Cycloclasticus pugetii PS-1: one gene and its partner. Each later gene encodes a partner of the first gene's protein in a complex. Links are inferred from orthologs where the notes say so. Each region holds a gene or a part of one and is shown on either strand. Other genes may lie near its edges. The genes, in order: CYCPU_RS0104355 and CYCPU_RS0109585.

Evidence for each region.
Region 2: the proteins of CYCPU_RS0104355 (region 1) and CYCPU_RS0109585 are in contact, whole or in part, in a crystal structure (PDB 1JZD), measured with the Escherichia coli proteins. The link is inferred for Cycloclasticus pugetii PS-1 from one-to-one orthologs.

What each region holds. Positions count from the first base shown.
Region 1 is NZ_ARVU01000001.1:885,282-895,438, reverse strand. Bases 1-2,869 are described here. They hold CYCPU_RS0104355 (DsbC family protein), read right to left. Parts: upstream 1,852-2,869; coding sequence 1,150-1,851; downstream 1-1,149. Other genes in these bases: xerD (site-specific tyrosine recombinase XerD), read right to left, coding at 1,930-2,820; mutS (DNA mismatch repair protein MutS), read left to right, coding at 1-1,149. Outside these bases: rplS (50S ribosomal protein L19), read right to left, coding at 2,987-3,331; tRNA (guanosine(37)-N1)-methyltransferase TrmD, read right to left, coding at 3,335-4,096; ribosome maturation factor RimM, read right to left, coding at 4,102-4,638; rpsP (30S ribosomal protein S16), read right to left, coding at 4,641-4,892; ffh (signal recognition particle protein), read right to left, coding at 5,023-6,390; CYCPU_RS0104320 (cytochrome C assembly family protein), read left to right, coding at 6,537-7,364; CYCPU_RS0104315 (low molecular weight protein-tyrosine-phosphatase), read right to left, coding at 7,361-7,843; kdsB (3-deoxy-manno-octulosonate cytidylyltransferase), read right to left, coding at 8,143-8,901; CYCPU_RS0104305 (Trm112 family protein), read right to left, coding at 8,903-9,094; lpxK (tetraacyldisaccharide 4'-kinase), read right to left, coding at 9,087-10,085; CYCPU_RS0104295 (ExbD/TolR family protein), read right to left, coding at 10,102-10,157. UniProt on the Escherichia coli protein: Acts as a disulfide isomerase, interacting with incorrectly folded proteins to correct non-native disulfide bonds.
Region 2 is NZ_ARVU01000001.1:1,956,315-1,966,546, reverse strand. The notes cover bases 2,843-5,786. They hold CYCPU_RS0109585 (protein-disulfide reductase DsbD), read right to left. Parts: upstream 5,277-5,786; coding sequence 3,408-5,276; downstream 2,843-3,407. Other genes in these bases: CYCPU_RS0109580 (FxsA family protein), read left to right, coding at 5,516-5,786; CYCPU_RS0109590 (TlpA family protein disulfide reductase), read right to left, coding at 2,865-3,407. In the rest of the region: prmA (50S ribosomal protein L11 methyltransferase), read right to left, coding at 1-453; accC (acetyl-CoA carboxylase biotin carboxylase subunit), read right to left, coding at 459-1,799; accB (acetyl-CoA carboxylase biotin carboxyl carrier protein), read right to left, coding at 1,822-2,271; aroQ (type II 3-dehydroquinate dehydratase), read right to left, coding at 2,274-2,726; more of CYCPU_RS0109580, read left to right, coding at 5,787-6,019; CYCPU_RS0109575 (heme-degrading protein HmuQ), read right to left, coding at 6,014-6,316; CYCPU_RS0109570 (phasin family protein), read left to right, coding at 6,624-6,986; CYCPU_RS0109565 (ABC transporter ATP-binding protein), read right to left, coding at 7,148-7,879; CYCPU_RS0109560 (ABC transporter permease), read right to left, coding at 7,886-8,632; CYCPU_RS0109555 (ABC transporter substrate-binding protein), read right to left, coding at 8,645-9,631; GTP 3',8-cyclase MoaA, read left to right, coding at 9,941-10,232. UniProt on the Escherichia coli protein: Required to facilitate the formation of correct disulfide bonds in some periplasmic proteins and for the assembly of the periplasmic c-type cytochromes.

The DNA of each region.
Region 1 (10,157 bases):
GGTTACTATATTGAAGTGCCTCGTTCTCAAGCCAACAAGGTACCTGATTACTTCATTCGAAAGCAAACCCTAAAAAATGTTGAACGCTATATTACGCCTGAACTAAAAACATTTGAAGACAAAGTATTGCATGCAAAAGAACAAGCTTTATCTTATGAAAAAGAGCTATATAACGCCCTACTTTTAAGCATGGCTCCAAAACTTAGCGCATTACAAGCATGTGCTGAAGCGCTTGCTGAGATAGACTTACTAACAAATTTCGCAGAACGTGCTGCCACTTTAAATTTTAATCAACCTTCTTTAAGTAATACTGCTGGTATATCAATTAAACAAGGCCGGCACCCTATTGTAGAAAGTGTTATCGACACGCCGTTTATTGCTAATGATATTGAACTAAATTCTAGCCAAAAAATGCTCATTATTACGGGGCCAAATATGGGCGGAAAATCAACTTATATGAGGCAAATAGCCTTATTAACGTTGATGGCACACATTGGGTGTTACATTCCGGCATCAGAGGCCCATTTTGGCCCTATTGATCAAATTTTTACGCGTATTGGAGCAACTGACGACCTTGCCAGTGGGCGCTCAACCTTTATGGTAGAGATGTCGGAAACAGCTAATATCTTGCATAACGCCAGTGACAAAAGCTTAGTTTTGATGGATGAAATTGGCCGAGGAACCAGTACTTTTGATGGCCTTTCACTGGCTTGGGCATGTGCTGATTATCTGGCTAATAAAACTCAACCGTTCACCTTATTTGCCACGCATTATTTTGAAATGACATCTCTGCCCGAGTCAGCCCCCACAGCCAAAAATGTTCACTTAGATGCTATTGAGCACGGCGACCACATTGTCTTTTTACATGCCGTTAAAGACGGTGCAGCCAATCAAAGCTACGGACTACAAGTTGCCGCTTTAGCAGGCGTGCCTAAAACAGTTATCAGCAATGCTCGCCTAAAACTGGCAAGCCTTGAAAACCAGCAAAGCAACTTTGAAAAGCCCACACAAACGCATACGCAATTTGATATTTTCAACACGGCTAATAACCAAGCCACTACTGATTTTATTGAACAGCTGTCACCCGATGATTTAAGCCCCAAAGAAGCGCTAGAGGCCTTGTATCAGTTAAAGTCTTTAACGAATTAATTACCAGCCTAAGTGCTGAATCAAATCGTTAGCCGGAACAAAGCCTGGCACCATGGTGCCATCATCAGCAATGATAGCCGGTGTACCAGTAACACCGAAAACTTGCGCGATTCTCATGTGCTCATCAACTGGGTTTTCACACGTTTTATCAACCACTTTGTTGTTTAATTTTGCATCTGTTAACGCTTTATTTCTATCCTTTGCACACCAGACCGACACCGCTTTATGGTAAGACTCTGTATTTGGACCCGAACGTGGGAAAAACATATAGCGTACGGTCATTCCAGCATCCGTATAATCGTTGATTTCGGCATGTAGTTTTCGGCAATAACCACAGTCAATATCTGAAAAAATGGTAATAACATGTTTTTCATTTTTAGCCGGAAAAACAATCATCTTTTTTTCATCTATCTTTGCCATCTCTGATTGACGAGCAGTTTTTAACGCAGAATCTGTCATATTTTCACGACTGACTAAATCAACCATTTCACCTTGAAGAATATACCGTCCATCCTCAGATGCATAAACAACCCTAGCCCCTATCAATACCTGATACAGACCCTCTATAGGTGTTTTAGAAACATGGTTCTCCATAATATTTGGTATCACTTTAGATAAGCCTGTCACAACAGAAGCCTCATCTGCCAAAACCGGTGCACTACAACACGCTAATAAAAACCAACTAAGCAAAACCTTATTCATCTACAACACCTTCTTTATTCATCTGTGATGGTATTAAACACGTTTAAAGATAAAAAGCATACCAGCGGCTTTAACTTTTTAACCTCTAGGGTGAAACCGTTCGTGGATATCTTTTAAACGTTCTTTAGCAATATGGGTATAAATTTGTGTTGTTGACAAGTCACTGTGACCAAGCAATAACTGAACAACTCGTAAATCTGCTCCATGATTTAACAAATGTGTAGCGAAAGCATGACGCAACGTATGTGGCGAAATATCTTTATGAATATCTGCTTTCGCCGCATAACGTTTGATGATGTACCAAAAAGCCTGACGCGTCATCCCTCCGCCACGATTAGTTGGGAACACAACGTCCGCTTTTTTGTCACCCAAAATATCTAAACGCCATCGCTCAATAAACGTTTGCAACCAATCCAACGCTTCTTCACCGACTGGGACTAAACGTTCCTTATTGCCTTTACCAGTTACTCTAACTAGCCCCTGTCTAAAGTTTATTTCTGATAGCGTCAAGCCCACTAACTCAGTAACCCTCAAACCACTTGCATACAGTAATTCAAGCATTGCCCGATCTCTATACCCCAGCGCTGTAGAAGTATCTGGTGCGTTTAACAGGCCCTCTACATCTGCTTCAGATAATGTTGATGGCAAACTTCTAGCAAGCTTTGGCGCATCAATTATCGCAGTAGGGTCTTCGGTTATCACAGCCTCACGTATTAAGTAAGAATAGAAACGTTTTAAACTAGATAAAAAACGTGCTGAAGAGCGAGCCGAGACCCCCTGGGCTAATCGATCGGCTAGGTACGAAGATATATCCGATGACTCTATTGTCAAGAAGCTCTTACGCTGTTCAAGTAACCAACTAGAAAAAGATGTTAAATCAGTTTTATACGCCGCTAAAGTATTATCACTTAGGCCATATTCAACCCATATGTTATCAAGAAATGAAACAATATATTCTTTATCACTCAAGCAGCAGGCCTTTCAGCTATTAAAAAACATATCATATCAATAAAAACTCAGCTAATTCACATAAACCACATGCATAAAAAAAGGCCAGTACATCGGCCTTTTTTTATGTGTCTGCTAACGATTAACTAATCGTCATTAAAGCAACTTAGTTACTTTAAATATAATGCTATAGCTTTTCTTTAATACGAGCCGCTTTACCACGTAACTCACGAAGATAATAAAGTTTCGCACGTCTAACTGAACCACGTCTTTTCACTTCAACACCAGCAATCAATTTACTATATGTTTGAAAAACACGCTCAACACCTTCGCCGTGTGAGATTTTACGAACTGTAAATGCTGAATTTACACCACGATTACGTTTTGCAATCACAATCCCTTCAAACGCCTGAATACGCTCTGTGGTGCCTTCTTTAACTTTAACCTTCACAACGACCGTATCACCTGAACTAAATGCAGGCAATTCATTAGTCATTTGTTCCGCTTCAATTTGTGCAATTATATTACTCATTTTTTATTCCTTAGTTTTAACTCTTTGATTATTTGATTCTTTTATAAACTCGTCAAGTAACGACTGTTGGTGCTTATTTAAGACAATTTTGTCTAATAAGTCAGGTCGTTTTTGCCACGTTTTTCCTAACCGCTGTTTTTCTCGCCATTGAGCAATTTTTTCATGGTGCCCACTTAACAACACACTTGGTACTGACTTTCCTTCAAACTCATCTGGTCGCGTATAGTGAGGGTGATCTAACAAACCCTCAACAAACGAGTCTTCAACAGCCGAACATTCGTGCCCTAACACCGTTGGTAAGCTCCTAGACACTGCATCTATCAATACCAATGCAGGTAACTCACCACCACTCAGTACAAAATCACCAATCGACCATTCTTCATCGATATAATCTTCTAGCAGCCTTTCATCAACACCTTCATACCGACCCGCCAACAACACTAGATGTGAGAATTCAGCCAAATATTCAACACCTTGTTGATCTAGTTTTCGCCCCTGAGGACTTAAATAAATCACCTTTGATGGCTTATCATTCTGTCTTACCGCTGTTTGTATTGCTTTTTTCAACGGTTCGACCTTCATCACCATGCCAGGACCTCCCCCAAAAGGGCGATCATCTACCGTTCGGTGCACATCTTTCGTAAAATCCCTAGGATTCCACGTTTTTAACTGCACCTTACCAGCGTCTATCGCTTTACCAACAACACCCATAGATGCCGCTTGTTCAAACAACTCAGGAAATAACGTTATAACATCAAAACGCATGGACGTTAAAAGTCTAACTCCCAATCAACAACCATCTGTTGCGCTTCCAAATCAACAGACCTTACTACCTGGCCTGTAACATAAGGGATTAACCGCTCTTTATCTCCCTTAACAACAATAACGTCATTCGCTCCGGTTTCAAGCAAATGATCAATCATTCCAAAATCATCTCCTTTTGTTGAGACAACTTTCAAACCAATCAGGTCAGACCAGTAATACTCACCTTTCTCTAAGGTTGGCAACTGATCTGGCTTAATATAAATATCAGAACCAACCCACAATTCAGCCTCATTTCTATCATCAACATCCTCTAATTGGACGATGATTGTTTTTCCGTGTGGCTTACCTGCTTTTATTTTAACTTGCTTACGAACCTTATTTCGCTCTATATACCAAGGTTGGTAAGACAGTATATTTTCTTTTTTATCTGTGTTTGCGTAGACCTTTAACCAGCCTTTAACGCCAAACACACCAGAGATATTCCCTAGTTTTAGCCAGCTGCTTTCTTTCTGTATTTGTTCTTTTTTTGTTACTTGTGTCACCTTTAAGCGGCAGTTTCAGCAGCCTCTTTTACAAGCTTTGCAACACGCTCGCTTGTTTGGGCGCCTTGAGCAACCCAATGGTCTACACGATCAGTATCGAGTGTTAAACGAACTTCGCCACCAGTAGCTCTTGGGTTGTAATAACCCACTCTTTCGATGTATCGACCATCGCGACTTCTGCGACTATCTGCAACAACAACGTGATAGAAAGGACGTTTTTTCGCGCCAGTTCTTGAAAGACGTATCTTTACCATTTATTTTCCTTAAATTCTGTTTTATAAATCTTAATTAGGTTAACTCGTTAATTTTACGCGAATTATTTAATTTGGTGAAGTTTTTTTCATTATTCCACCTAATAATTAATAAAATTCGATGCCTTTACAGTTATTGGAAAGGGAAACCTTGCCCTTGCCCCATCTGGCCTTTCAATCCACGCATCATTTTAGCCATGCCGCCTTTTGACATTTTTTTCATCATTTTTTGTGCCTGCTTGTACTGTTTCATAAGTTTATTAACATCTTGAACTTGTAAGCCTGCACCTGCCGCAATTCGCTTTCTTCTTGAACCATTAATCAAAGTTGGAAATATTTTTTCCTTTTTGGTCATGGAGTTAATTAATGCAATTTGTCTTGTAAACTCTTTATCATTGACTTGGCTTTTCACATTTTGGGGAACATTCGACATACCAGGAATTTTATCCATCATTGCACTCATACCACCCATTTCCATCATTTGACTTAATTGATCTTTATAATCGTCTAAATCAAACCCTTTACCTTTTTGAATTTTTTTTGCTAACTTCTCAGCCTTGTTTTTATCAACTTTGCGTTCAATCTCTTCAACTAAACTTAACGCATCGCCCATACCTAACAAACGTGAAGCCACTCGATCAGGGTGGAAAGGCTCTAAAGCATCTATTTTTTCACCAACCCCTAAAAACTTAATCGGCTTACCTGTTATTTGACGAATAGATAAGGCCGCACCGCCTCTTGCATCACCATCTGTTTTAGTTAACACGACCCCCGTCAACGGCAACACATCATTAAATGCCTTTGCCGTATTTGCGGCATCTTGCCCGGTCATACTATCGACAACAAAAAGTGTTTCAGCGGGATTAGCAGCCATATGAACCTGACGAATTTCATTCATCATTTCATCATCCACATGTAAACGACCCGCCGTATCAACAATCAACACATCGCTAAATTCCTTTTTTGCTTGTGCAATTGCGTTATTGACAATATCAACTGGTTTTTGCTCGGCTGAACTTGGGTAAAAACCCGCCCCTACTTCTGTCGCTAATGTTTGTAGCTGATCAATTGCAGCAGGGCGATACACATCAGCACTAACTACCATTACTGATTTTTTGTGGCGCTCCATTAACAGACGAGACAATTTAGCAACCGTTGTGGTTTTACCTGACCCTTGCAAACCAGCCATCAAAATGACGACCGGTGGAGTAGCCGACAGGTTTAATGACTCATTGCCATCGCCCATCGTTTTAACTAATTCGTCATTAACAATTTTGAGCAACGCTTGACCAGGTGACAGACTTTGCATCACCTCTTGACCTAACGCTTTTTGCTTAACTGTATCAGTAAAGGCTTTAACGACTGGAAGAGCGACATCTGCTTCCAACAAGGCCATTCTGACCTCGCGCATTGTCTCTTGAATATTGTCTTCTGTTAAACGCCCTTGCCCCCGGATATTTTTAAAGGTGGCATTAAGACGGTCTGTTAAGTTATCAAACATGATTATTACCTTAAAAATGTATTAGTGGTATTTTCGCACGTCTTTACGTCCTGTGCAGTTGATTTTATAGCTTAAAAGTCAGATAAAGAGATAATTTTGAACATCAGTACTTCTACCAAACGGTGCTTTATGACACACTATCGTTTATGCTTTTTTCCCTTACGATTTTTAATACCTTAACCGTTGTTAGCGCCCTTTTATACATTATTGGCGCCTGCCTTATTGTTGTTAATCTAAACAGCACAGAGCCTACGTTTAAGAGCCAACGTCAATGGGTCTTAATCTCTGCTATTTTAGCCATTGTTATACATACATCACTGGTTGCCCATAGCTATAGCGTCAACCAAATTATTGCCAACGATTTATTTAGCATGCTTTCATTGGTTTTTTTGGTGATCGGTTTATTATTTATTATCTCAGCAGCAAATCAATCTATAGAGACTCTATCGATTATTATTTTTCCTTTTTCTGCGCTCGCTGTTTTACTAAACTTTAATAATGCATCACCACCCTTACCAACTAGCAACCTAGATGGCGGCTTACAAGCGCATATCATTTTATCCGTTTTATCGTACAGCTTATTAACCGTTGCCGCGTTTCAATCCATTCTGCTTTCGCTTCAAGAAAAACAATTGCATAACCGCCACCCAAGTCGATTAATCAATTGTTTGCCGCCTATGCAACTGATGGAAAGCCTACTGTTTAGAACCATCTTTTTAGGTATGCTTTTGTTAACCTTTGCTCTTGCAAGTGGTTTTATTTTTCTTGATGATATTTTTGCCCAACATTTAGTTCATAAAACCTTCCTATCAATTATTGCTTGGGTTTTATTTGCCGCATTATTAGGTGGCCGATATTTTTTTGGCTGGCGCGGACAAAAGGCAGTTAAGTGGACCTATGGTGGTTACTTTGCCTTGATGTTAGCTTATTTTGGTAGTAAGTTCGTCTTACAAATGCTCTTAAATCAAGGTTAACGCGTCAGCTTTTCTTCCAATTCCCGCATCAAACCTTCACAAGCATCCTCAATCAAATCTAATACTCGCTCAAAACCATTTCCTTGACCATAATATGGATCAGGCACTTCCTTAAGCGATGTGCGTGTTGCAAAGTCCAATATAAATTTAATCTTATGCCGGTGCTCTTTCGGGCACGATTCTAAAGTTAAATAGTAGTTATCTTTGTCTGCCACCAGCAAATAATCAAACTCTTCAAAATCATAATCATCTAATTGTCGTGCTTTTAAATCGTGCAAATCAATGCCACGTTCATGCGCCGCTTGTACTGACCTTGGATCAGGGCTTTTACCGATGTGATAAGCATGCGTCCCAGCCGAGTCGACATGAATTGAGTGCTGAAACCCTTTTGCCTTGACCATTTCTCGAAAAACACCATGAGCAGTTGGGGACCTGCAAATATTGCCCATGCAAATAAAGAGTACTTTTATTGCTTCCATATCACCTTGAAAACTAATTAATCGTTTACATTTATACAAATAGCAAAACACATTGCTAACTAGTTACAAATTCAATCATTCTAATAAGCATGCCATTCGCTTTATATTAGCACTGAGATGGTCATCGACCAAAAGTCACGACAGTTTACTTCTCAACCAGCACATTGAGTTGCACATCAGCACGGTTTTGCGATTGATCTGGAACTACACGACAACATGCGTATACGGCTTATAAATTTGAACCTTTTTAGGTAATCAAGAGCTAGAAATAGCTCCACGTATATTATTATGCGTTGTTATTACACGCTCAATAAGGCATTAATTCTATCTAAATCAGCCTGTGTATCCACTCCGGCTTCAGGCACTTTCTCTACCGCAGGCACGATAATTCTCTCGCCTTGGTACAAAATCCTCAGCTGTTCAAGCGATTCAATTTGTTCAAGTGCACATACAGGCCATGTAATATAACGCCTCAAAAAGCCGGCGGTATAACTATAAATACCGATGTGTCTAAAATGCTCACCTTGGCCACTGCCTGCTTTAACAGGAAATGCATCACGATCCCAGGGAATAGGGGCTCGGCTAAAATACAGTGCATACCCCTTTGCATCACGAACCACTTTTACCGCATTCGGGTTAAAAACTTCTGCCAATTCAAAGATAGGGGCGCATAAACTAGCTACTTGAGCCACCTCTTGCTCCATTAACGCTATTGCAGCTCGCTTGATTAATTCTGGTGGGATTAGCGGTTCATCACCTTGGCAATTTACCACTACCGTGTCATCCTTCCATTGCAGTGTATTCGCGACTTCGGCTAAACGTTCTGTGCCACTGGTATGTTTTGCAGATGTCATAACCGCATTAAAGCCGGCTTGTTTAACACAGTCGACAATACGCTCATCATCCGTTGCCACGACAACTTCTTGCGCTCCCGCTAAGGAGGCCTTCTCGCAAACATGTAAGATCATCTCTTTTCCAGCTATCTTTAATAGTGGTTTGCCGGGCAGCCGAGATGAACCATAACGGGCAGGAATTACAACTTTAAAGGTATTCACCATTTTATGACCTCAGCGCGTCAGCCTCATCAGCGCTCAGCTCCCTCGCCTCATTAATCAACATAATCGGAATATCATCGCGGACCGTATAAGCAAGCCGGCACGGTATACACACTAATTCTTGTTCCTCTTGTACGTACACCAAACTCGACTTACAAGAGGGGCACGCCAATATTTCCAGTAGTTTCTTATCCATTTATTTTCTCTTTTATCAATGATAATAACGTTAAGCCAAAATTCTGTGTCATTTGCGCTTTGATTGGCACATACCAGTGTTTTCTAGTCGCCATATGCGTACATTTCACAGCATCTTTTTCGGTCATCAGCACCTGCTTTTCATCATTAAAGTTTATATCTTTTTCGGTGTACTTATAGTGATCTGGAAAAATATGTGGTTCAAAAGAAAGGTTAAATTTCTTTAAATGTGAAAAGAATCGAGAGGGGTTACCTAAACCCGCTATCGCGTGACATTCTGCTGCTCTAAAGCTCTGCAAATCAAGTCGTTCAGACTCATCCACTAGCATTACCGCCTCACTGCCATCTACCCTCAATGGGTATTCATGCTTATTTGCAAGCCCATTACAGACAATAAAATCAACTGATTCTAATCGCTCGACAGGTTCACGCAATGGCCCAGCGGGCAGTAAATAACGATTACCATAGCGACGCTCCCCATCAACTACGGCAATTTCAATATCTCGTTGCAATGCATAATGCTGAAGCCCATCATCTGAGATAATAATATCGCAGTGATGGTGGTCTATTAACGCTTGTGCGCTATCCGCTCGGCTAGGCCCTACCGCCACCGGGCATTGCGTTCGTCTTGCTAATATTTTTGCCTCATCACCGACCACTCTTGAGTCGCTGTCCTCTCGTACTTGCTGGGGCCAACTAGATGCGATACCACCATAACCACGACTAATAACGCCCGGCTTATAGCCAGCAGACTTTAACAGTTCGGCTACCCAAATCACGATAGGCGTTTTACCAGTTCCACCGACGGTAATATTACCGACCACAATAACCGGCACATTTAAACAAGTTGACCTTAACCAGCCTTTTTTATAGAGCCAAGCACGTAGCTTAACAATGACCCCAAACAACCATGATAATGGAACGAACAATAGGGCAACAGGGCGTTGCCCATACCACATACTATCAATAAACCGACTTATTTTATGACTCATAAAACGTTAAACTACGTTATTGCTTTGGCACAGGCTGGTTCGCCGCAAAAGTAATATTTACAAAACCTAACT
Region 2 (10,232 bases), 1.1 Mb from region 1 along the record:
CCAATCGAGACAAAGGGCGGTCGTAGGGTGTGTGCCGGTGCCAAATGCTAGACCAGGGTCGAGTCGTAATAAGGTTGCATTGGAATCTGCAATGTCATGTTCGGTAGAGCAAACCCAAAAGTTATCGCCAAATTTAATGGGTTGGAAATTTTCAAGCCAAACACGTTCCCAGACTTGGTCTTCTAGACGCTCAATAGTTAATTGCCACTCGCCCTGATGGCCAAGTTGTTGGTTAAAAAATTGCTCGATATTTTTAAGGTCGTCTTGTTCGTCAAACAAACCTGTAATGGAGACATGTTGCCATAGAGGCGTGCTATTTAATGGCGGCTCATAAATAGGTTGGTCGGCTCTGTCTGTGATGGTCACAGACAGAGCGCCAAGGTTTTCTAATAAGCCTTCAATCGTTGCGGCTAACTCTTGAGTTGTTGCAATGGTCAATTGTTGCCATGCCATGCCGATTACATCCCCAGTTTCTTTTCAAGGTAATGAATATTATAGACGCCTGAGGCAAAATCTTTGTCGACCACAATGTCCTTTAATAACGGGATATTGGTGTGAATGCCATCAATAACCGTTTCGTTAAGAGCTGTTTTTGTGCGAGCAAGTGCAGAGTCGCGAGAGGGGCCTGATGCGATCAGTTTGCCGATCATCGAGTCATAGTATTGAGGCACGGTGTAGCCGTTATAGATATGGCTATCAAAGCGAATGCCAGGACCGCCTGGGATATGTAACTGTGTAATTTTCCCTGGTGAAGGCATAAAGGTTTCAGAATGCTCAGCATTTAGACGACATTCAATAGCGTGACCTGAAATTTTAATATCATCTTGCGTGTAACCAAGTGGTAGACCAGCGGCAATTTTCAGTTGTTCAGCAACAATATCGACACCAGTGACAATTTCTGTAATTGGATGTTCTACTTGAACCCGTGTATTCATTTCAATGAAATAAAATTCACCTTTCTCATATAAGAACTCAAAGGTTCCTGCTCCATAGTAGCCAATATCTGTACAGGCTTTCGCACAGCGAGTACCAATTTCTTGGCGAACCTCTTCGCTGATGCCAATTGCGGGCGCTTCTTCAATTACTTTTTGGTGCTTACGCTGAGTTGAGCAGTCACGTTCTCCCAAGTGAATGGCGTTACCGTGTTGGTCGGCCAGCACTTGGAATTCGATATGGCGTGGCGTTTCAAGGAATTTCTCCATATACACCATATCGTTACCAAAAAAGTTTTTAGCCTCGGTTTTGGTCAGTGAAATGGCATTCAAAAGGGCTGCTTCTGTATGAACCACACGCATCCCGCGGCCACCACCACCGCCAGCAGCTTTAATGATAATGGGGTAGCCAATATCACGGGCTAATCTGACATTTCGTTCTTTGTCATCGTTTAACGGGCCATCTGAACCGGGAACGCAAGGCACGCCAGCCTTAATCATTGCCTCAATCGCTGAGACTTTATCACCCATTAGGCGAATTGTTTCCGAGCGAGGGCCAATAAATGTAAAGCCGCTTTGTTCTACGCGTTCAGCAAAGTCCGCATTTTCAGACAAAAAGCCGTAGCCGGGGTGAATAGCTTGGGCATCGGTAATTTCTGCAGCACTAATAATGGCGGGTACGTTTAGGTAGCTTTCTGTAGATGAAGGACCGCCAATACAAACGGATTCATCTGCTAAACGAACGTGTTTTAAATCACGGTCGGCAGAGGAGTGAACGGCAACTGTTTGGATGCCCATTTCGCGACAGGCACGCAAAATACGCAAAGCAATTTCACCACGGTTGGCAATAAGAATTTTATCGAACATATTTTTCTCGTCTCAGGGGCGGTTATTCGATGATGAAAAGTGGCTGATCAAATTCGACTGGGTGGCCATTCTCAGTCAACACTGATGCAATAACACCAGATTTGTCCGCTTCAATTTGGTTAAGGATTTTCATTGCTTCAATAATGCACAAGGTATCGCCTTTTTGAACGGATTGACCTATTTTGACGAAAGGGGCCGAGCCTGGCGCAGGTGCGTCATAAAACGTGCCGACCATTGGAGAAGTAATAACATGTCCAGACGGCTGTTCAGTATTGTCGCTTGCAGCTGCTTGAGGCGCAGCGCTGGCAACGGCTGGAGCGGCAGCAGGTGCAGGCATTTGTGTTACGGCAGCAGGTTGTGTTGAAGAGTAACGATTGATACGTACAGACTCTTCACCTTCGTGAATTTCAATTTCTGCAATATCGGACTCTTCGATGAGTTCGATCAGTTTTTTAACTTTTCTTATATCCATAATTAATCTCTTGATGGTTTTTGTATTAATGGGAGAGCTGCAAGCAGCGCTAATTTATAACTGTCGGGGCCGAAGCCACAGATAACACCTTTGGCAATATCTGAAAAATAAGAGTGTTGGCGAAATGACTCGCGAGCATGAACATTTGATAAGTGAAGCTCAATAAAAGGAGTGTCGCTTGCTAATAGGGCATCACGCAAGGCAACGCTTGTATGCGTAAAAGCCGCTGGGTTTAATAAGATAACAGCAACCTTATCATGCTTACTTTGTTGTACTTTATTAACAAGGTCATGCTCTGCATTACTTTGATAGAAAAGCAATTCGTGTCCGTGTTGTTCGGCCAGCTGAGTTAAGGAATGCTCTATATCAGCGAGAGTTTGAGCACCATAAATCCCAGGTTCTCGTGTGCCTAGCATATTTAGGTTTGGGCCGTTGATGACTGAAATAATTGCCATAATGTACTAACTTAAAAATAATTGGTTATGCAATTTCATCTTGCAATAAGGGGGGATTTTGCCAAAGCTTTTGGATAAAGTCTATATAAAATGTTATTTCGCGAAAGATAAAGACAAATATAAGCAAGTTAGCAGGAGTTAGCCTTTTGAAAGCTGAATGGATTTAAGAATTTTGGATCGTTCAAGAAGCCCTACTTGACGAGTAATAATGCGGCCTTCAGGGTTGATAATAACAGAAAAAGGAAGGGCGCCCATGGTGTTGCCGTATTGCCTTGCTAGATCCAGACCCTGTATTTCGGCAATTAAATTTGGGTAGTTGATGCCTACTTCTAAAGCAAATTTGTTAACTGAGACCGTGTTATCAATGGCAACTCCAATGAACTGTAGGTTGGTTGCACCATATTCTTTTTGCATGGCAATGAATTCAGGGATTTCTTCACGACAAGGTGGGCACCAAGTTGCCCAGAAATTAAGCACGATATAATTGCCGTCCCATTCCTTAATGTTTCGTAACTGGCCTTGAAGGTCGGGAAAAGAAAACTCTGGCCGCATGGTTGGGGCCTGCTGAGTAGCTGTTGTGTCGTTAGAGCTAATAGTTAAAGGGTTCTTGCTAAACAAAGTGATAGCAACGGTAGCGAAGATAAGTATAAAACCAATTGAAAATAGAGCCTTCTTCTTCATTTATTTCAGTATTTGTAGTTGTTTTAGAAAATCGTCAGCTGCCATATAGCCGATGACTCGATGTTGTTTTATTTCAGTGCCGTTAGGCGAAAAAAATAAAATGGCTGGTGGCCCAATAAGTGAGAAAGCATTTAATAATGCTCGATCTTCATCATTATTTTTGGTGACATCTGCTTGTAACAGGAGGGTGTTTTTTAAAGCCTGTTGGATAGATGGTTCACTAAAGGTAAAGGCTTCCATTTCTTTACAGGAAACACACCAGTCAGCATAAAAATCTAACATGACGAATTGTTTGTTTTGAGAGGCAAGCTGTAAAGCAGCCTGTAAGTCGTCAATATTTTGGATTCTCTTAAATGGCAGGCTATGCTGTAGAGTGTTATTTTTTTGCGAAAGACTAAAGTTGGCTAAAGGTTTTAAGGGGTTGCTTCCGCCGGAGGCTGCACCGAGCATTAAAATAACACCATAGATCATCAAAATAGCACCGACTCCTTTGGATAGTTTTTGCCAACCCGAAGAATTTTCTGGTAACCGATCCAGTGCGTTAAGGTAAATCGCGCAAATAATAAATAAGCTTGCCCACAAAAGGAGTGTGATGCTGGCCGGTAAAATGCGCTCAACAAGCCAGATAGCGACAGCCAATAATAACACCCCAAAGAAGTACTTAATGGGTTCCATCCAGTGCCCGGCCTTAGGTAATAATTTACCCGCAGAAACACCGATAATTAGTAATGGAATGCCCATACCGAGGCCTAACGAGAATAGTGCAAGGCCGCCTAATACAGCATCGCCCGTTTGTCCTATATAAATCAACACCCCGGCGAGTGGCGCAGCAACACAGGGGCCAACAATAAGTGTCGATAAAATACCCATGATTGCACTGCCCCATAAGGAGCCGTGTTTTTGGTGTTGTGACAGTTGAGATAGTTTACTTTGGAGTGCATTAGGTAGCTGTATTTGATACAAGCCAAACATCGATAAAGCAAGTAACACAAAAAGCCCACTAAAGATGCTGAGAATCCAAGGGTTTTGAAAGGTGGCTTGTAAGTTACTACCAAACAGGCCCGCTAATATGCCGAAAAGCGCATACGTTATTGCCGAGGCAAACACGTAACTAAAGGATAAATAAAAGGCTTTACGTGTAGTAAGGCTTTTGCCATGCCCAATAATAATGCCAGACAGAATAGGGATCATGGGAAATACACAAGGCGTCAATGAGAGTAATAGACCAAACCCAAGGAAGGTTAAAGCGGTCAACCAAACGGTATTGTCCACAAGGGCTTTGGCGATTCGGCCCTGTTCCGAAATATTGCTAGGGGTAGGTTTTGTCGGCTGGGTAATATTTAGGTGGTTTGTCGGTTGCAGGGATAAGCTCACCGTTTTATTCATGGGCGGGTAGCAAACCCCAATATCAGCACAGCCTTGAAATCGAATGTTGAGCGTTACGTTAGTGGGTTTAACAAGTGGATTGGTTAAGCGTTGGGTGAGTCGTAGATCATGGTAATAAACCACCGTATCACCAAATATCTCATCTACTTTGCGCTTGCCTTTTGGGAATTTTATTGCTTCTAACTGAATGCCTTGAGGGTTGATTACTGTTACCTCAACCTGTTGTTGATATAAGTAATAACCGTCAGCAATTTGCCAATTTAAGATAATGTGTTGTTGATCGTTTACCTCTGCAAAAAATTTAAAGGCATCATCTGGTTCCAGTAATGCATCAGAGGGGGAAGTGCTGAATCGATCAAATAAATCACCTATTGTATCGGTAATATTTTTTTTATTAAGGTCTGCCTCAGCTGCAAGCCCCATTGATGTAGAAAATACAGCGCAAAGGAGAAGACATAAAATAATTACATTTCTTGTTTTCATTGAGTAATTGATTGGGTCAGTATGCTAACTTGAAATATCAAGCATTGCTCAGGTGCTTGTTGTTCATTGTTATTTGTAGGCATTATAACGCCACCGGTAATACAAAGGAGCTGATTTTGTTTTGCATAGAGATTAGGACCTGAAGAGCTCCTGATATCTTTCTTTTTAATGTTGTTATTGTGCTGTTTATCTGTATGCCAGTTTTTACAAAGGCATCGTTCCTGTGTAAGCTGTTGGCTATGAATCCCTTTTCTGTTTTTTTGTTACTCTTAATTGTTGTCCCTGTGGTGGAAATTTATTTTCTTATTCAGGTGGGAGGCATAATCGGTGCGTTTCCTACCGTTGTGTTGATTTTGCTGACAGCGGTATTAGGTGCTTACCTGTTTAGATTGCAGGGCCTAGCAACACTACAGCGCATACAGGCAAGCCTGTCTAGAGCTGAGATACCAGCAGTGGAGATGGTTGAGGGTGCTATGTTGCTGGTCAGTGGAGCCTTGCTGTTAACACCAGGCTTTTTGACGGACATTATTGGTTTTCTTTGTTTAGTGCCGTCGTTACGATATCGCTTTGCGCGCTCTATTCTGCAGAGCTCGTTAATGGGCCAAGCCTCTTTCCAACAAGATGGCCCGTTTCAACAAGGCAGCCGTGAAGACGCGTTGGATGGGGATATCATCGAAGGTGAGTTCAAGCGGGAAGACGAGACTGATGTAACAAAAAAAACAACTAAACCACCTAAGCTATAAAACGACTTCAAACCCTTCAAAGTTAGGGTGCCCAATATATAAACCTTTTGTTTGCCCGGCTTGAGCGTGCACTTGTTTAAACGCGTCCGAGTGAGTCCAGTCATCAAAAGCCGCTTTATCTTGCCATGTTGTATGTGAGGCAAATAGGGTGTGATCCTCAAGTGCTGGGCCACGTAAAAGGTGAAATGTTTTAAAACCAGGGACTTCATTTAAGCGAGATTCGCGTGAACGCCAAACTTCTTCAAACTCGTTTTCTTTGCCAAGGCTTACTTTAAAGCGGTTCATTGCGATAAACATAACACTGCTCCTTTTTGGTTAAATAAGACTTTTTTACCATTCATTACGCTGAATAATCGAGACTATTAAATGGATATCGTCGTCGTTAATGATACGTTAACTAAAGAGGTTAGCGTATGTTCTTTTAAGACTGCAATATAAATATTTAGTAAGGGGACTAATACCACTAGTGGTTCAAGGGGTGTTGACAGTGCGTGCAAAATGCGATAGTTAGATAAGTGTTGCGCTGCAATAAAAACACTGTATAATCCAACTCAGCAAAGAAGAAGTTATTGCTTATACCTTAAAACAAATAAAAGGATATGACATGTTAAATAATCTAGAAACTTTATTCGCTCCTGCTAAAAAATTAGTTGAATTAAATAAAGCACAGTTCGAAAAAGCTATTGCCGCACAACAAGCTGCAGCTAAAGAATATGTTGCTCTCACTGAAGCACGCATTAAAGCGGCTACTGCCATTACAGATCTTGAAGGCCTAAGTGCTTTTGTTAAAGATCAGGTTGAACTGGCCCAAAGTAGCTTTGAAAAAGTACAAGCTGATAGTAAAGAATTGATTGAAGAGGTTAAGGCTTATAACGAAGAAGTGATTAAGCTTGTTCAAGAAAGCAACTCAGTAGTAACTCAAGAAGTTAAAGACACTGTAAAAAAAGCAGCTAAAAAAGCAGCTTAAAGTGAAACTAATTGCTTGACCATTTGTGAGAAGTCCTCTTTTTGAGGATGGTTTAATAGCTATAAAAATCCGCTGCCAAATTTGGTAGCGGATTTTTTTTGTTTATGAGTATCTTAAGAAAACAGAGGTTATATTTTTTATAGCCAGTTTAGGCGTTTAACTTACAGAAATGGGCGAATGTTTGGTTGGCTGGTTTTCAGATGCTCTTTAAATGCGTTAACTTGATTGGGTGTGCGTTCAGTTCTCGTCAGGCTAATGTTGACCTCGGCGATAATATGACTAGGGGGGGCGGATAAAAATAAAATGCGATCGGCTAGTGTTATCGCTTCGCTTAAATCATGGGTAACAAATAATATAGACCTTGGTTTTTCATGCCATAAGTTTAATAAAGCCCCTCTGGCTTTGTTCGCGTTGGCCTGGTCGAGCGAAACGAACGGCTCATCCATTAACAACAAGTTACTTGGTAAGCAAAAAGCCCTTGCAAGTGAAACCCGTCGTTGCATTCCCAATGATAAATGATGGGGGTAGCTATGTAGATGGTCACCTAAGTTTAAGGATTGAAGAGTTTTTATTATGCTGGCTAAAGAAGCATCGGGCTGGGTTGCTAATTGAATGTTTTCCAAGACAGTTCGCCATGGTAATAAACGGGGAGTTTGGAAAACGTAACTGGGTCGAAGCTTGCTGCTTTGACTATTAATAGTACCGTCATAATCACTATCAAGGCCCGCGATAATATTAAGCAGCGTTGTTTTGCCACAGCCTGATGGGCCGACAAGGCAGACAAACTCATTATTTGTTATATCGAAAGAAAGGTTTTCTATGACGGTGAACGTTTCCTTAAGCCCACTTTTTGGAAAGTTTTTCTTTTTTATATCGACAGTAAGAGAGCTCATCGTACGTTATTTCCAGCGTTGAGATTTTTTGTCCAAAGGTTTTAATATCATGCTTTCTATCAATTGAATTACAATAATAAAAGAAACGGTATAAGCCATAATGCTGGGGATATCAAAAAGTTGAAAAAACAGGTGTATTTGATAACCCATGCCATCGCTTCTGCCTAACATTTCAACGACTAAAATTATTTTCCATATTAGAGCAAGGCCGGTTCTGGCGGCAGCCATAATGTAAGGAAAGAGTTGGGGGAGAATTACATGACGCAATGTCTTGTAGCGCCCAAATCGATAAGCCCTAGTCATTTCCATAAGGTGCTCATCTAGGTTTTTAGTGCCTTCTCTAATGGTGACGATAACGTTGGGAATCTTGTTGATAACGACAGCGAAAATAGCAGCTGTTTCAACTAAACCAAACCAAATGTAACACAAGATAATAGTCACCAAAGCAGGGATATTTAGCAGAATGATTAGCCAACTATCAAAAAATTGATTGAGTGAATTGTGCCGGCCTAAAAGAATCCCAATGGCGGTTCCTATAAGCATGGCCAGAAAAAAACTAATTATTAACCGATATAAAGTTACGCCAAGGTGATGTGGTAATTCATGGGTTTGAATAGCATGAGCCAGTGTCTTATAAACCAGTAAAGGTGAGGGTAAGACGGGGCTGTTAAATGTGACTGCGGCAAGTTGCCAAATTAATATCAGCAGCCCTAATGATAACATCGAGTTTAAGAATGAGGAGCGTAGCATCATGAGGTTGGTTAATTAATGGCCGCTATTCCAAAATAAATTAGGGTCAAATTGCTTGACTGTCCCGACAAGTTTTTCACCTCCAATATCGGCTAATATAGAGTAAATATCAGCAATGGCTTGTTTCTCTTCAGCTGAAAATTTTTTAATTTGTCCTTCGCAATAACTCTTGCGTAACAGTTGTTGAGTCAGTGTGTTGTGTGTCTTGGTTAGCGGCAAGATGGCTTTCCAGTGTTTATCTGAAGTACATAAGAGCTGAGTGGCATCATGGCTAGCGGTGAGAAAATTATTGAGGCTGATTGATTGTTCTCGTGCCCATTTTTCACTAAAAACGTAGCCAAGGATTGGAATGGTTTTGTTGATACCGAGTTGCTGAATAATCTCATGCGTATTAATAATTTCACGATAAGCATCTGCTTTTAAACGCGTACTATAGTGCCAATAATTGATTAGGGCGTCCAACTGGCCTTGTTTGATGAGGCTATTGAGCAGCGGTGGGGCGCCAAAAAATGTATCGAGGCCTGTTTGAAGGTCGATGCCTTTTTTTAATGCTAATGCTCGGAGTAACAGCCAGTTTTTATCTAGCTCGCCTCCTGCGATCCCTAATCTCTTACCGCTCAAATCCTTGATGGAATGAATAGCTGAGTCATTAGGCACCATAATAGAACCTGCCGCGGATGAATAGGGGGCAAATAAATAATCAGATGAGAATTGGCGTTGGCGCGCAACCCATGTCCAATCTGAGACAATAATATCGGCGGCACCTGCTTGCAGTGCAATTTTGCCCGCTTGAGTGTTGGCTAAAGGCTGGATGATGAGTTCAAAACCATTTTTTTTATCAAGTCGGTTTTTCTTTATGGTTTCTAATGTCCAGTTAACAGTACCAAACTTAAGGACAGATATTTTTATCGGCGTGCCTGTATCGGCGACAGCGCTATAAGATAAAATAAATGTAGTTATCAGTACGTAGCTGGTGAGGTATGTTTTTAATGACAGTCGCATCTATAGTAAAGGAGGCTGTTGTAATAATTGTTATAGAAGCTAGTTTATCTTAATTACAGTGAAGGTGAAGTGAATGATGAAATAGGCCTTGGGAGGTATATAAAAGCCCTAGTTTGGAGTTAGCTTTATGAACTAATTTATTGACCTATAAATTTAAACTGCGGTAAGGTGTACAAAGTACGAATGTGGCTGTAAGTCATTAATTATAAATGAGAATAATTTTCAATTGAAAGTAATTCTCAAGAAGCTCGTAACCTTTTGAAGTGCGGGAGTTTCTTAAGAAAAATTAGGAGAAGCAGTTTAGATTGTATGAATGCCGTATCGCCAATAATAAACACAAATAAGTTAATCGACAAATTTGGTCGACAAGTCACCTATGTGCGAATTTCTGTGACAGACCGTTGTGACTTTCGCTGTGTGTATTGTATGAGCGAGGATATGGAGTTTTTACCGCGCGAAGAGGTATTGAGCTTAGAGGAAATAACTCGTTTATCGAAGGCTTTTGTAGAAATGGGCGTGACGAAAATTCGTATAACAGGGGGTGAGCCTTTGGTACGAAAAGATATCGTCAATATGCTGGCAGATGTTGCTAAGTTAGAGG